2 regions of the Pseudoalteromonas sp. SWXJZ94C genome follow, and region 2 is predicted to be linked to the other one. Evidence: riboswitches for the same ligand, from Rfam matches in the RefSeq annotation. Region 2 holds a riboswitch; the other holds the start of a gene.
What was found. A riboswitch is a leader RNA that binds a small molecule or an ion and turns the genes downstream of it on or off. The one in region 2 is predicted to bind lysine.
Positions count from the first base shown of each region.

Region 1: another riboswitch for lysine. It lies ahead of lysC (lysine-sensitive aspartokinase 3); the one in region 2 lies ahead of dapA (4-hydroxy-tetrahydrodipicolinate synthase).

Region 1 covers NZ_JADYXF010000023.1:13,801-17,225, reverse strand. Annotated here, with positions in the region: gene I6F65_RS11420 (hypothetical protein) at 1-148, opposite strand, end outside; gene nhaD (sodium:proton antiporter NhaD) at 371-1,618, shown strand; lysine riboswitch at 1,720-1,892, shown strand; gene lysC (lysine-sensitive aspartokinase 3) at 1,968-3,371, shown strand.
Region 2 covers NZ_JADYXF010000025.1:61,244-64,668, forward strand. Annotated here, with positions in the region: gene I6F65_RS12265 (2,3,4,5-tetrahydropyridine-2,6-dicarboxylate N-succinyltransferase) at 1-267, opposite strand, end outside; gene dapA (4-hydroxy-tetrahydrodipicolinate synthase) at 283-1,167, opposite strand; lysine riboswitch at 1,359-1,559, opposite strand; gene I6F65_RS12275 (DNA-3-methyladenine glycosylase I) at 1,752-2,447, shown strand; gene I6F65_RS12280 (YdiU family protein) at 2,459-3,425, shown strand, end outside.

The DNA of each region.
Region 1 (3,425 bases), on a different contig from region 2:
GTTCGTTTGACCACGTAGGCTGCTTTTGCTTAATCGCGTTTTGTACGTCTTTTAGGCTAAAGTCAGCCATTTTAAAACGTTTAAATAATAGCTCTAGTACACCCCAATGTTCAGTTATGGTGTTTAGTAGCTTTTTAGCTGGGATCATAAGAGGTTACAACATCCTAGTATTTTATTATTGAGTTCTTTTAGAAGACTCATTATTACGTATTTTTAATTAACCTTGTCTGTATATAGTATTCGTTTTTAAGACCATTTAATAATAGTTTTTGCATAGAGGCAGTGCTAAAATTCGCGCCGAAAATAGGCACATGGAATGGAATGTTATTTGTGTGTTCTTTAAAACTATATCAAAGGTTGTTTAACTACCATGGTTTCCTCGATTATTCTAACCCTGATAGCGATTGCATTTTTACTGATCGTTATAGAAGATATAATCCATGTTAATAAAGCTAAAACCACGCTGTTTTTTGGTACGCTTTGCTGGATTCTTCTTTTTATATACCCTCTACACGGGCAAAGCCCCGATACGATTCAACACCTTTTAAATGAAAATATTTTAGAAATTGCATCTCTATGGCTATTTTTAATGGCTGCGATGACCTTTGTAGCGTATTTAAATTCAAAGGGGTTTATAGAAAATATTGTGCACCGTGTTATGCCAAAAAGTATTAGCGAAAAAAAGCTCATGTTTTTGGTGGGTGGTTTTGCATTTTTGTTTTCGTCGATTTCAGACAACGTAACAGCTACGCTTATATCGCTCGCGGTTGTTATGTCGTTAAAACTTGAACCTAAAAAGCTCATTAAATACGCCACGCTTATTGTGTTTGGGGTTAACTCAGGTGGGGTATCGCTAATAACAGGTGACGTAACCACACTGATGATATTTTTAGACGGCAAAGTAACCATTGCTCATTTATTACTACTTATAGCGCCAGCACTTGCAAGCGTTATGCTGCTAGCCGCGTTACTGTCTATAGGTATGAAAGGGCGTGTTGAGTTTGCTGGTGCAGGTAAAACCCGCATCGAAAAAACCGACATTACCATTGCTGTTATATTTTTATCTACCGTAGTGAGCACACTTATGCTGAGTGTAGTTTACAGCGTACCGCCTTTACTCACCTTTTTGTTTGGCTTATCAGTGATGTTTTTAGTCGCGCAATTTTTAATGCGCAAAAAAGACATTAACAAAGACATAATCGACTTTGTTCGCGATATAGAATACGACACATTATTGTTTTTTGTAGGTGTACTTTTACTTGTAGGCGCACTTAAAGAAATTGGTATGTTGAGTAAATTTACCGACCTATATACGGTAATGGCACCCGAGTACGCAAACTACTTAATGGGCATATTATCAGCAGGGGTCGATAACGTACCGCTTACTGCTGCTTTATTAAAAGCCGATATAGTAATGAGCCAACAACACTGGTTGTCGTTTACGTATGCAACGGGCGTGGGCGGTTCAATGCTTATCATTGGGTCGGCTGCGGGCATTATTGCCATGAGCAAAGTTAAAGCGCTTACCTTTATGAGCTACTTGCGTTTATCGCTGCATTTATTAATTTGCTACACGGTTGGATATGCGGGCTCGTATTACATGGGCAGTTTTATTTAGCTCATAAATTATTAAATGCTTGACAGCTAGACGTCTAAACGATAACTTTCAAAGCCCCGCTACTTAGTGGGGTTTTGTTTTATTAGCCACTGGTTAATAAAGCATTCAGAAGAGGTGCGATACTTAGGTACTTAATGTTAGGCGACGAAAGCCGATGATCATTAAGGAGGGAAGTACTCGCCGAGGAAAATAATGGTACGTCGTCATTGTTTTTCGGTTTATGGGGCTGAATCCTCAAAACTGTCACCAATATAGGTGGAGAGCTTCTGGCAGTGGACTTATCTTCAAGCATTCCTTTGCCAAGTTCTTCTTGTTTTATTGCGATTTGGATATCGCGAAAGGAGACTAAATGACTACCCAATCAGCGCCGCAAACAGTGCCTAAAACAGAGTTAAGCGCAAAATCAGATTACATCGTTGCCAAATTTGGCGGAACCAGTGTTGCAAATTTTGAAGCGATGAGTCGCTGTAGCGAAATTATTGTTGCAGATAAAAGCGTACGTATTGTTGCCGTGAGCGCCAGTGCCGGCGTAACTAACCACTTAGTTGCACTGTGTAAATCAAGCATTACTCCTAGTGAGCGTCAAGAACACATAAACGGCGTGCTTGCTATTCAACAAACTATTTTAGATGAGTTATCGCTAGATGCCGATTTAGCGGTTGGCTTTAACGAAACCCTAAAAGCATTTCAAACATTGGCTCAAGAGTCACTAACAACCGATCAGCAACACGACGAGCTACTTAGCTTTGGTGAGCGTTTGTCGTCGTATTTATTTGCACAGGTACTTCGTTTACAAGGTTTAAATGCCGATCGCTTTGATGTGCGCAAGGTGCTTAAAACCGACAGCCAATTTGGTAAAGCAACGCCCAATGTTGCAGCCACAGCGCAAGCTGCTAAAGAACATTTAATCCCGTTATTAGACGCTCAAGTAATTGTGACTCAGGGCTTTATTGGCAGTGACGAATACGGTCAAACAACAACGCTTGGACGTGGTGGTTCTGACTACAGTGCTGCATTATTAGCTGAAGCAATTAACGCTAAAAGCGTGCATATTTGGACCGACGTAGTGGGCATTTTTAGCACCGACCCGCGTTTGTGCGCAAAAGCGACGCCAATTGCACGTTTAAGTTTTGACGAAGCCGCCGAAATGGCAACCTTTGGCGCAAAGGTATTACACCCAGCAACTATATTACCAGCAAGCCGTAGCCATATTAACGTGTTTGTAGGTTCTAGCCGAGAGCCAGAGCGCGGCGGTACGTGGATTGAGCGCGAAAAATCGCAGCAACCAGGTATACGCGCAGTAACGCAACGTAAAAACCAAATATTGCTTACGCTTAAAAGCCCAGAAATGCTACTAGCAAGCGGCTTTTTAGCACGCGTATTTACACTATTAAGTGAGTACAATATATCAGTAGATTTGGTAACTACATCAGAAATCAGCGTAGCTATAACCCTTGATAACGCGCAAAACGCATCGCGCCCAGAGCTCGACCAAGAATGCCTAGATAAGCTTGCAGAGTTTTGCCATGTGTCGGTAGAAAACAACCTAACATTGGTGGCACTTATTGGCTCTGAGATTCAATTACGCCAACACGAAATGAACTTAATGAGTGTACTAAAAGACTTTAACATTCGATTAATTTGTCACGGTGCTAGTAAGCACAACCTGTGCTTTTTAGTAGAGCAAACTGAGTCAGATAACGTAGTACAGTCTATTCATAGCCGTTTATTAGAAAACGATTTTGCTGCGTAAGTAATCGTTATTAAGGAAAATAACCTAGTAAAATTAACTAGTAAAGTTACTTAA
Region 2 (3,425 bases):
AATGGTGCCTTTAGCAACATAAGCACCACGGCGAACACTAGAGCCACCTGGCACCATACGTACGCCATCTTCAGTACTAAATTCTTGCGGAGCTAGGTTATGCTTATCAACAAAGCCACCTGCAAACTCAGTATTAGTGCCATTTTTAAAGGCTTCTAAAATGCCTTGTTTTACTTCTACGTTAGCTTGCCATTGGCCGCTTTCGTTTTGTGATGCTGCGCGTACTGCGCCCGATTCTAAATTATTTAATAGTTCTAACCAGCTCATTATAAAAACCTGTGTTTAATGCCAAGATAAAATGGTGTTGTTTGCAGTTGTGATGCAATCGGTTTGAGTTAACTCAAGGTGTGTTAAAGGTGGACGCAATTGCGGGCTTGTTAATCGCCCTTGCAAATGCATTAATACCTTTACGGGAATAGGGTTTGCGACAGCAAATAGGCTATTAATAGCGCTTGACCACTGAGCAAATAAATTAGGGTGTTGACCACTTAAGCTGCGCTTAACAAACTCATGAGTTTGTGCTGGCCATGCGTTTGCAGCTACCGACACTAAACCTTTTGCACCTGCTTGTGCAAAATATGGCATTAGCGCATCGTCGCCACTAAAAATAGCTAAATTAGGCGCTGCTTGTCGATAAGCCTCAAACTGAGCAATGCTGCCGCTCGCTTCTTTTAACGCCCATAAATTTTTATTGTTTTGTAAGTTTTGAATTGTTGCCGTTGGGATGCTAATAGCACTTCGACCCGGTACGTTATAAAGCATACACGGGTGAGCGCTTGCATTAAGTAGGCTTTCAAACCAATGGGTTTGACCTATAGCACCGGGTTTTGCATAAAGCGGCGAGCCAAGTAAAAAGCTATGAATAGGTAGTTTATTACAGTAGTTAACCCACTCAATTTGTTGCTTTAGATTACTACCGCCAACAGCAACCATTAATGGCACTGCTGGTTTTAGTTGGCACACGTGTTCAACAATGGCTTGTTGCTCTTTTAGCGTTAGTGCTAAACCTTCGCCTGTACTGCCAAGTAGTAAAATACCGTTATGTGCCGCTTCTTGATCGCTAACCAGCTTGGTTAACGTGTTGTAGTCAACATCGCCGTGTTGATCAAATGGCGTAACGAGCGCGGTCCACAATGAGTAGTCGTTTAAATTGAAGTTGTTGATCATCTCTCACGAACTTATAATTTGTACCAATTTTATTAAAAACGTGATCATTTTAGCGATAACTAATTTAATGCAATTGGTATTATTCGAAGAGTTAAAAAAGCTTTATGGAAGGAGCCGCATTAACGTCGTTCGAACTAATAATTCGAAGAGCGAATGGGCTTAAAATAATAGGGCGCACGGCCTTAATATTTAAGACCAGAAGCTCTCCACCAAACTAATAAGCTGCTTTTTATAAGCAGCTATTGGTGACAGTCGCTAGGGTTCAACCTAGTCGCCCGAAATAAACACCTCGCAAAAGTGATTACTTCTCGGCGTTAATTCCCCTCACGTATGTTCACTGGAGTTTGCGCTCCTAACATACGCTACCTGAATAACGCACCTCTTCTAGCCCTTTGCACCTGTTTGTAGAGTAAAAACTTACAAGCCTGTGCAATTTAAATAGGGTAATTGCAGCGATTAAAGCATTTTAGCCATCTGGGTGTCAAGCTACTAAATACAGATTAATTCATCGAAAAGAGGGGTGGTTACGTATTGGGTGCTTTTCTCGTACACTAGCCCCATAGTAGAAGTAAGGCATTAATCAGATGGAAAAATTTAGCGATATTTATAAGCGAGCGGTAGAGCGAAAAGGCTCTGAAAAAATGCTTAAGTTATTACTTGCAAAACCGCTATCTAAAAAACAACTAAGCACGTTAAGTGACGACGATTGGCTTGAAGAATTTACTCGAAAAGTATTTCAAAGCGGCTTTTATTGGTCAGTAATTAATAATAAGTGGCCGGGCTTTAGAGAGGTTTTTTGGGATTTTAGCGTTGATAAATTATTAATGATGCCACCCGATATGCTAGAACAAAAAGCAACGGATGAGCGTATTGTTCGTAACTACAAAAAAGTAAAAACAATTACCGAAAATGCTTACATGATCCACGAAATAGCACAAGAGCATGGCAGTTTTAGCCAGTTTGTCGCTAATTGGCCAACAGACGATATTATTGGTTTATGGGCGTATTTAAAAAAGCATGGTTCGCGTTTAGGCGGAAATACAGGACCTTATGCGCTGCGAGCACTTGGTAAAGATACCTTTTTATTATCACGCGATGTAGAGAATTACTTACGTGCTCATAAAATTATAGACGGTGGCTTACAAACTAAAAAGTCACTGAGTGCAGCCCAAGCTTTTTTTAATGAAATGCAAAAGCAAAGTGGTTTAAGCATGCAAGAACTAAGCTTAATTGTGGCCTATGGTGTAGGCGATAACCGTGTTGGTATAAGCCAGCAATAATAGGAACTATCATGAAATTAGTGCCAAGATACACAGACATTACGGAAAACTTTGCCATTGAAGATTTTCCTGCAAGTGTTGCCTCTCCTCAGTTATTGCTGTGGAACGATGGTTTAGCAAAACAATTTAATATTAATGTTGCTGACGACTTACGTGCCAATATTTTTAGTGGTAACGAAAAACAGGCTATTCCTGCAGTAGCACTTGGTTACTCTGGGCACCAATTTGGGCATTTTTCACCACGTTTAGGTGATGGACGAGCGCATTTACTGGGCGCTATTAATGATGATAAAAACCAGTTGTGGGATATTCAATTAAAAGGCTCTGGTGCTACTCCTTACTCAAGAGGGGGAGATGGACGTTGCGCACTTGGTCCTGCTATTCGTGAATACGTAATGAGCGAGGCAATGCATGCACTAGGCATTAAAACCACACGTTGCTTAGCGGTCGTTGGTAGTGGTGAAACGGTTTATCGTAATCCACCACAAGCAGGCGCAATAGTTACTCGTTTAGCAACCAGTCATATTCGTGTTGGCTCGTTTCAATATTTAGCGACGCAAGGCGATGTTGAAGGGCTTAAAAATTTAGCCGATTTAGCTATAGAGCGACACTACCCAGAAATAACCGATACAGGATCGCAGCGTTATTTAGCATTTTTAGGGGCTGTCATTAAAAACCAAGTTAAATTAGTTATCAGTTGGATGCGTGTTGGTTTTATTCATGGAGTAATGAATACCGATAATACGCTAGTGAGCGGGGAAACCATTGATTACGGTCCGTGTGCGATGATGAACAGCTTTGACTTTGATACTGTATTTAGCTCTATTGATAAACAAGGGCGTTATGCATTTGGTAATCAGCCTAATATGGCAAATTGGAACTGTGCTCGCTTAGCTGAAAGTTTAATACCTCTTATTAGTGATGATGACGAGCAAGCTGTTTCGCTAATGACGCCATTTATTAATAGTTTTGCTGAGC